DNA from 3 places in the Bacillus sp. NP247 genome. Region 2 is predicted to be linked to each of the others. Evidence: riboswitches for the same ligand, from Rfam matches in the RefSeq annotation. Region 2 holds a riboswitch; each other region holds the start of a gene.
The links. Region 2 has a riboswitch for magnesium ahead of KPL75_RS26305 (LCP family protein). Riboswitches for the same ligand answer to the same signal wherever they lie in the genome.
Positions count from the first base shown of each region.

Region 1: another riboswitch for magnesium. It lies ahead of KPL75_RS22015 (P-type ATPase actuator domain-containing protein); the one in region 2 lies ahead of KPL75_RS26305 (LCP family protein).
Region 3: another riboswitch for magnesium. It lies ahead of mgtA (magnesium-translocating P-type ATPase); the one in region 2 lies ahead of KPL75_RS26305 (LCP family protein).

Region 1 covers NZ_CP076653.1:4,211,024-4,214,315, forward strand. The annotation lists gene KPL75_RS22000 (sulfurtransferase) at 1-30, shown strand, start outside; RNA gene ssrS (6S RNA) at 147-329, shown strand; RNA gene ssrS (6S RNA) at 351-534, shown strand; M-box (ykoK) riboswitch at 848-1,011, shown strand; gene KPL75_RS22015 (P-type ATPase actuator domain-containing protein) at 1,363-2,088, shown strand; gene KPL75_RS22020 (5'-3' exonuclease) at 2,221-3,087, shown strand.
Region 2 covers NZ_CP076653.1:5,072,823-5,076,114, forward strand. The annotation lists partial or broken gene KPL75_RS27600 (S-layer homology domain-containing protein) at 1-313, shown strand, start outside; gene KPL75_RS26305 (LCP family protein) at 478-1,425, opposite strand; M-box (ykoK) riboswitch at 1,549-1,712, opposite strand; M-box (ykoK) riboswitch at 2,141-2,317, shown strand; gene mgtE (magnesium transporter) at 2,530-3,292, shown strand, end outside.
Region 3 covers NZ_CP076653.1:1,402,473-1,405,764, reverse strand. The annotation lists gene mgtA (magnesium-translocating P-type ATPase) at 1-1,536, opposite strand, end outside; M-box (ykoK) riboswitch at 1,870-2,035, opposite strand; gene KPL75_RS07300 (DUF3932 family protein) at 2,209-2,460, opposite strand; gene rnz (ribonuclease Z) at 2,650-3,292, shown strand, end outside.

The DNA.
Region 1 (3,292 bases), 860 kb from region 2:
GAAAATCAAATTGCAAAAGAAGAAGATTAATCACTTGCATGCAAAAATAATTTGTATTAAAATAAGGTCACAAGCAAGAGATTGCTTCAAAAATATTATATTTTACACATTGGAAACAATGTGATAATATAACGACAAGTAAATAATACATCCTGCGGTGTGCGTAACTTATTTATGTCTAAAACCGATGTTAGTTTTACGGAAGCTCAATATTTAGTGACCATTATCAAGCCTTCCTTGTGGAGGAAGATATACGGTAACTGTGAGGGCATCCACCTGCGAGTAGCGGGTTTTTGGACATTTACGAGGGACGGCACTTGCGGGGGTCTTATTTCAACTAATATTATATAAAATTCCTACGGTGTACGTAGCTTGTGTATGTCTTAAACCAATAAGTATAATATGGAAGTTCAATATTTAAATGTAGATAGCAGGCCATCTTTTTAAGAAGGAAGTTACAAACATTTGTGAGAACATCCACCTGTGAGAGCAGGTTTATGGACATCTATAGATAACGGCATATGTGGGACTATATAAAAAACCTTACGTTTTATACGTAAGGTTTTTTTGTTGAATAAATATGCTCATGTTATCTCGATTTACCTGTAAAGTTCCCATAATAAATATAGCACTTGCGGTCTTAATCAATTTCTCTTGAATCTAGGGTGAATTCCAAATGTATTCCATCCTGTTGAATATATATAATATCTGAATGGAGAGAGGGTAAGATATCCTCGTAATTCCAAACATCTTTACTTTCTGTCATAATTGAACTTGTAAGGAAAAGTTTCCATACAAAGTGTTGACATCTATTTTAAATAAGAGTAACATTTTCTATGTAATTAAAATAAGTCTCTGTTAGGTGAGGCTCCTGTATAGAGAAATGCTACTGCCCAAAAATGTCGAGAGACGCCAATGGGTCAACAGGAATGATCGAATTAAGGTTTTTCTTAACGTAGCTGGTAATGAACCTATGCTATACAGTGCTAAAACTCGACGAGGGAGAGGTCCGTAGATTTCTAATTATATTAGGAATCGCTTATTTGTGTATGCAATGACCTTTGCTCTCTTATGAGTAAGGGTCTTTTTTGTTACAAAGCTATGAGTAATTTCATAGTATAGATTATAACTAAAAAATAAACGAGGAGGTGAGGAGCATGTCAAATTCTGACTCGGTTCCGTTACCCATATGCTTCAAATCAAAAATATATGATGTAGGCAGGAAACGACTTGTTCCTCCCTCTATATTTATCATGATGTAGCGTTTATTCGAGTATTTAAGCGCTAGACATTTTCACGGTAAAGTGGATAAATCGAGAAACAAAGCGTTTCTTCCTATGTTATAAAGGAGGAGACGATAATATGTTATATGCAAACAAAACTGTGGGTAACACGTCATATAAACTAAGTAAAAAATCAATAAAAGAACAAATAATGCTCCAAAAAAATAAAGATTTATTAATTGAAATTGCAACGAGAGATGTAAAATCTGTATTTGCGTATTTTAAAACAACAAGAGACGGACTATCTGTGAAAGAAGCACAAAAACGTATTCAAGTATACGGCCGAAATGAATTAATTTCAAAAAGAGCGCGTATTGCGGAAGTAATGATAAAGCTAAGTGGAATGATTCCAGGTCTTTCTAAACAAAATGTACGTGATGAATTACAATGTGAAACAGTTACTGTTTCTAGAGTAGAAGCCTCTAGCGTAACAGGGTTAAACAGTGAATTAAAAATGATGAAATTGCCAGTACAAGAGCTTGTACCTGGAGATATGATTTTTCTTGAAGAAGGTGATATAGTACCGGCAGATGTACGTATTATTTATGCAAATGATTTATTAGTAAATGAATCTGTGCTGACAGGAAACGATGCGAGTATTGAGAAATTTGAAAGTTGCTATCATCTTGAACGTAAAAGATTTATTCCATTAAAACGGATGAAAGACTATAATCCACTTGAACTTGAAAATGTATGTTTCAAAGGTACGTATATTGTTGACGGAAATGCAAAGGCTGTAGTTGTTTCGACAGGTAAAAATACGTATTCAGGAATACTTCATACTTGTTGCGGTAGAATGTCTTAATGTGTTAATGATGCTAAATATACAAAAACAATGTATAATAGACAAAGTTGAATAAAAACGTAGAATGGTAATCTATATATAACCTTACGTGATAACGTGAGGTTATTATTTTTTGTTAGTAGGAGAGGAATTATGAAAAAAGTATTATTAGTTGATGGTATGGCACTATTATTTCGTGCTTTTTACGCAACAAGTGTATATGGACAATTTATGAAACGACAAGATGGTACCCCGACGAATGGGATTCATGGTTATATGAAGCATTTATTAACAGCAACACAAGCAATCGAACCAACGCACATTGTAACGTGCTGGGATATGGGAAGTACGACATTTAGAACGGAATCTTTCTCGAATTATAAAGCGAATCGTGCAGCACCGCCGGAAGAATTAATTCCGCAATTTGATTTAGTACAAGAAATGACTGCGAAATTATCTATGCCTGTGATCGGTATGAAAGGTTATGAAGCGGATGATTGTATTGGTACGCTTGCAAAACAATATTGCAATGAAGCGGAAGTTTATATTTTGACAGGTGATACAGATTTACTTCAACTTGTTGATACGAATGTTACAGTTATGCTTCTTCGTAAAGGAATTGGAAATTACGAGTATTACACACCGGAAAAAATCATGGAAGAGAAAGGTGTAGAACCTTGGCAAATTGTGCATGCGAAAGCTTTCATGGGAGATACAAGTGATAATTATCCGGGTGTAAAAGGTATTGGTGAAAAAACAGCGTATAAGCTTATCCAAGAATACGGCACAGTATCGGCAGTACTAGAAAATATAGCATCATTAACGAAAGCCCAGCGCACAAAAATTGAAAGTGATTTAGAGAATTTAAATATCTCTTTACAATTAGCGCAAATTCATTGTGAAGTTCCAATTTCATGCTCATTAGAAGAAGGATTACACACAATGAACGAAGAAAAACTACGATTCGTTTGCGAAGAAATGAATTGGGGAAGACCTGAAATATTAATAAACATGTTATAAATACTAGAAAGACCGATTTAGAATGAATCGGTCTTTCTTTTTTTGTTCACAAAGTTGTCAGAAAATAAACGGAATTTTCATGTGAAGTTCAAATGGATTTCACAACAATCAATTATTATAAGTCTACACAGATAATTACTTATCCCGCATTAACGGGCGGTGGGACTTCTATATCAATATTATAGCTGAATAAAGAGTGATGATG
Region 2 (3,292 bases):
AAAGAAAATGAAAAAAATGAATTTATAATTTATGCCCAAAGGTACAGCCGCTCGCGGAGAAGTCGCTGCCTTTCTGAATAGAATGCTACATGTATTAAATAATAATAACAATAATACAATAGGTGTTGTTACCATAACTGGTTCTGGAGTAAATCCGCGCAAGGGGCCTGGGACGACTTATGAAGTAATTCGTAAACTAAGTAAAAATGAATCATATTCTGTATACAAGGAACAAAATGGATGGTTAAGTATTGGTGATGAACAATGGGTATATTATGCCCCTAGTTATATCCTTTTTACTAAAAATAAATAGTTACTAAAAGACTCGTGTAAAACAGAAAGCATTCTTGTTAGCAAGAATGCTTTCTACTTTTTTATAATTAAATTTCAAATATTGCGAGAGATTTATATAAGAAAATCTATATATCATTTTTATATTTATAAATCTTGTCTGAAATAAAATATATTAAAAAATTCTTATTTTTTTTGTAATTCTTGTTTTAAATCTTTCGAAATCTGTTGAACACTTTCTTTATCAGGTTGTGCATAGTATATACCATCTATATATTTATCATTACATTTAATCTGCCTTTTGTTAATGTTAGGTGAGTGGTCCATCATAGTTTTAGCAATAGAGAACATATCTGTTGTGGATAAATTGGTAGACATATGTGGACTAACTGTATCTAATATACTATTAAACTTGCTTAATGAGTTCATGGTTAATATTTTATTTCCAATCGCCTCTATAACTAATAACTGCCGTTGTCCACGCATAAAATCATTATCAATATGGCGTGTCCTAGTCAAGGCTAAGGCCTGTTCGCCATTTAGGTGCTGATATCCTTTTTCCAAATGAATAGCATCAGCTTGGTCTTGGCTGTCCTGTTCTGTAAATGTGACGGGAACATCTACATCAATTCCTCCAATCGTATCAATAAGACTTAAGAATGAATCAAAATTAAATTTAATATAATAATCAACGGGAATATCCAAAAACTTTTCAACGGTATCTATTGTACTATCTATACCACCAAATGCATGCGCATGTGCAATTTTATCTTCTTTTGCTTTTATTGGTATATAGACTCGAGTATCACGTGGAATACTTAACAAATTTATTGCTGCCGTTTCTTTATTAATCGTAGCAACCATTAATGCATCTGACCTTGCGTTTTTTCCATATTCTCCTTCTCTTGTTTCACTATTATCCTCTCCCATGATTAAGATGGAAATATTATCTTTTAAAGGGGATATTTTATGTTCTCTTTTCATAGATTTGCGTCCTCTTTCGAGTTCACGATATGTTTTATCACTAAAGTTATAAAATTGAGAGTATATATATGTTCCTCCCAATAGGGAAATAAAAAATAACGTACCCAAAATAACTTTTATTTTATTGTGATAGATCCAATTTTTTTTCATGAAGATTCACCCTTTCTTTTTGTACTATATTCACATTAAAAAGGCCTTTGCTCATATGAGTAAAGGCCTTTTTCGAGACAAACAAACCTTGCTAAGAAAAAGCTAAACAAGTCGTTTTATCATAAAAGTCCCCCTCATTGAGTTTTAGCACTGTACAGCATAGGTTTAAAACCAGCTACATTAAGAAGGGCCTTAATTCGACCGTTCCTGTTGACCCATTGGCGTCTCTCGACATTTTTGGGTAGCAGCGTTTCTCTATACAGGAGCCTCACCTAACAGAGACATATATTATTTGCAGAAATAAGCAAATTACATGTTGTGTGTTTATCTACTGTGAAAATAATGTGTTTAAAATTTATCCCTTTGTACAAGATACAGGTTATAGTGAAAATGAGAGAGAATCAAGTTGAAATTTTTGTTATCTATCAGACGTCTTTGGTTTTAAATTTTTTATTTTTACATCAATCTTCAATAATAAAGCGTCAAGACACGTGTAATAATAAAAATAAATTAATTTTATAGTTTATAATTTTAAAAATTTAGTGTATAAATTGTAAAATTCGTTGTATAAATATAAACTATTATACAGATGTTTATATCTATGATTTGGGAATGTTTTGATATCAAAAGGTGGAGAAATAAGTTTTATTATTACTTGACAAGTTCAAAAATAGTGGATATGCTTTAACACGAAACAAGCAAAAAATTTTAAATATTTATAACCTGTTAGGTGAGGCTCCTATACAAACACAGGCTATTGCCCAAAAATATCGAAAGATGCCAATGGGTAGAACAGGAATTGTCGGATTAAGGCTCTTCTTAAGATAGCTAAGTGATGAATGATTCATCCTTTACGTTGTATAGTGCCAAAACTCAACTAGGGGGAATGAGCTTTATTTAGCTATGTCTTTTTTAAAATCAGCCTCCTCTAGTTGAATCACTAGGGGAGGTTTTTTATATGCGAAATTTTATTTGTAATAAATCTCTTATAAAAGGGGGGAAAACTAATGATTGATGATATTGATCCCATATTTATTAAGAAATTTGTTTTCCCAAAAGTGGGAAAATGATAACAAGTACCACTGTCCTTAAGGAGGAATTACGATGAAAAAATGTTTACAACGATTATTAACGACAAAAGACATCCACTTAGTAGGAGAACTTATAAAAACTCAATCCTATGATATTGCAATGGAAATGAAAGATTTTCATCATAAAGATCAGATATCTTTAATGAAATGTTTTCCTGCTGAAAAAGGTGCGAAAATTCTTAGTTACCTTACTCCAGAGGAGCAATATAATATTTGCACCAACTTGCCTGTGGATAAAGGAGAAGGGCTATTAGCTAGGCAATCTATTGATGACCTTGTTGATGTAATTCTTTCAATTCATCCACTTCAGGCTGAAAAACTGATACAACTTTTGTCTGAAGAATCTCAACAAAGAATTAGAAGTCTGCTGGTTTTTCAATCTGGAACAGCGGGCAGTTTGATGACAATTGACTATATTGCTGCCAGGGAAAATTGGAAAGTGAAAGATACGCTTTCACATATTAGAAAAATTGGAGCAGGGGTAGAATCAATTTCGTATATTTATGTTCTTGATTCGCGTGGTCAGCTTAATGGAATTGTTTCTATTCGTGAATTATTGCTAGCTTCAGATGATAAGACTTTATCATCAATAATGGCATTGGATGTTATTTCAGTTTCAGTGGACCTAGACCAACAGGAAGCTGTACAAAAGCTAATGGATTATGATTTATCCGCTATACCTGTAACAACGATGGATAATCGGATGATAGGTATCATAACCTTCGATGATGCAATGGATGTTTTCGAAGAAGAAGCAACTGAAGATATTCAAAAAT
Region 3 (3,292 bases), 1.6 Mb from region 2:
ACGCATTCCTTCACTGTTTAAAGTTTCGCTAAGATGTTTTACATTTGCTCTCATTTCTTCAGTAAGAGGGACAATTTGCCCATCCACTTCAGTGTAATTACAAATTGATAAAATTTCTTCTACGGCACCTTTACAAACCATTGTCTGTTCACCTGAAATATCTTTCACGATAACAGACATGCGGCGACGAGCGAAATCGAATGGAATTTCATCTAGCTTTTGAAAAGTTGATGGATCAAACTTATGGTTTTCCTCTGTATGTTCAATGACAGCTTTATCTATTAAATTTTTCAATCCAGTTTGGTAGAAGCTATTTAAATACGCAAATTGTAAGACGCGATTGCATTCATTTCCGTTAGGATCTAAATGACGAACAAGGACGACTTTATCTTCTGTTAAAGTTCCAGTTTTATCCGTGCAAAGGATGTTCATAGCACCTAAGTTTTGAATTGAGTTTAGCTGTTTTACAATTACTTTTTGTTTAGACATGTTCACGGCACCTTTAGCTAAATTAGCAGTTACAATCATTGGTAACATTTCAGGTGTAAGACCAACTGCAACGGCAATAGCAAAGAAGAAAGCTTCTTGCCAATCTCCTTTTGTAAATCCATTAATGAGAAGGACAATGGGTGCCATAATAAGCATAAATGTGATTAAGAGCCAACTTACTTTGTTCACGCCTTTATCAAAGCTTGTTTCTGCACGTTTTCCGATAACCTTATTTGCTAAAGAGCCGAAATACGTATCCGTACTAGTTGAAACAACAACAGCTTTTGCGCTACCGCTAACAATATTTGTACCCATAAAGCAAAGGTTTTCCATATCGAGCGGATTGTAATTTTTTTTCATGTTTTTCGGTAATATATGTTTATTTTCCGTATGGTAGCAGTTCTCGTATTTTTCTACAGGAAGTGCTTCCCCTGTTAAAGAAGATTGATTAACAAATAAATCTTTAGCGGATAAAATCCGCACATCAGCTGGAACGATATCACCGGCTGAAAGTGAAATAATATCGCCAGGAACAAGTTCTTCAATTGGAATTTCCATTGTATGATTACGGTTTAAATTGGTTATGTTTTTTGTTTCATGTATAAATCCATCTATTCTAAAGACACTCGCGGTTGTTCGAACCATAGCCTTTAACTTATCTGCCGCTTTCTGAGAGCGGAATTCTTGTAGAAAGCGAATCGTTGCACTTAGCAGTACCATTACAGATACGACAATTGTTCCTTGTATGTCATCTGTGAAAAACGAGAGTGCTCCAAGAGCTAATAAAACAAAAATAAATGGATTTTTAAATGCCAGCAGAAATTGAATGTACCACGGCAATGTTTTATTATGAGCGATTTCGTTCGGACCATATAAAGAAAGTCTACGAGACGCTTCTTGTTTAGAGAGTCCATCTTGTGTTGTTTCTAAGAGTTTTAACGCAGAGTATACATCCTGTGTTGCAACTTCCACTAATAATTCGTTATTTGCTTTCATGCTATCTTGATCGTAAGCATGCTTCGTTTCTTGTCTTTGTAAATTTAACATTGGTAGTTCCTCCTTTTCATGAAGGAGGAAACAATCTGTTACTCGACTATTTTAAACAGGGAGGAACAGCTTCTTTCCTACCTACATGGTGAAATATTAACGTAAAACATATGGGTATCTGGGCCGAATCATCACTTGCCACTGTTCCTCACCTCCGTACAATTTAATAGTTTCTGAATATGCTATGTTTGTTTCATAGTAAGGTGCATAAAGATATAAAAAAGACCTTTACTCAAAACGAGTAAAGGTCTGAATTCGCAGTCAAAAAGAGTCAACAACAAAGACTGTTATTAAACATAGATAAAAACAGTTTTTGTGTATGACAAAACATACGCACCTCTCCCTCGTTGAGTTTTAGCACTGTATAGCATAGGTACTGAAACCAGCTACGTTAAGAAAGGCCTTCATTCCGACCTTTCCTGTTGACCCATTGGCGTCTCTCGACATTTTTGGGCAGCAGCGTTTCTCTATACAGGAGCCTCACCTAACAGAGACCATATTCAATTACATGTTGAATGTTAGCACTGTGAAATCGTAGTGTCAATATCTTTTTAATCTGTTTTTTGAAAAATTAAATAGATTTATGATTGGTATATAGTATGAAGTAAGATGTGAAAATTTAAAATTAATGAACATAAAAAAAAGCACTGATTACAGTGCTTTTTTTATAGATTACGAGATTGTAGGATTTTCAAAAATGACAATCTCTGAACTGTTTGTTGTTGAAACGCGTTGTGCGTAATATGTTAAAGCGGAAGAAATATATGATGGCAACGTCTCATTTGTATGTGATGTTGTATATTCATGAATTAATTCTTTTAAAGTAGTCCACTCTAGTTGTGCTGGGTGATCAGAAACGAAAGAACTTACCCAGCGGTCAAATGAAGATGAAAAATCAGTTTGTAAACGAAATACTTCTTTCATAATAAAACGCTCCCTTTAAATGTGATAGTATTATTCTACTACAAAACACGAACGATTGTTAAGTTTTTTATTTGTAATGTTCGTGTTATATAGTTGTCTAGATGATTGGTTATGTAAATTCAATTTGCCATTTGAAATAACATTCCGTAAGATGAAAGATAGATTATATAAAGAGCTGGAGGAAAGAAAGTGGAATTTGTATTTTTAGGAACTGGTGCAGGTGTTCCTTCAAAAGGAAGGAACGTTTCAGCAATCGCCTTACAATTGCTAGAAGAACGAGGGCAAACGTGGCTATTTGACTGTGGTGAAGCGACTCAGCATCAAATTTTACATACATCTGTACGCCCAAGACGCATTGAAAAAATATTTATTACCCATTTACATGGAGATCATATTTTTGGTCTGCCTGGTTTATTAGGGAGCCGTTCTTTTCAAGGAGGAACGACGCCGTTAACAGTGTACGGCCCAAAAGGAATTAAACAATTTATTGAAGTAGCATTATTAGTAAGTACGACACATGTTAAATATCCACTTGAAATCGTTGAGATTACGGAAGAAGGTATTGTGTTTGAGGATAATGAATTCTGTGTAGAAACAAAAAGGTTATCACACGGAATCGAATGTTTCGGATATCGGATTGTAGAGAAAGATATACAGGGAGCTCTTTTAGTGGATAAGTTACTGGGAATGGGTGTGAAACCTGGTCCAGTTTTTAAACGCTTAAAAGATGGTGAAGTAGTTGAATTAGAGAATGGCACAGTGTTAAATGGAAAAGATTTTATCGGCCCGCCTCAAAAAGGCAGAGTTATTACAATTTTAGGCGATACACGAT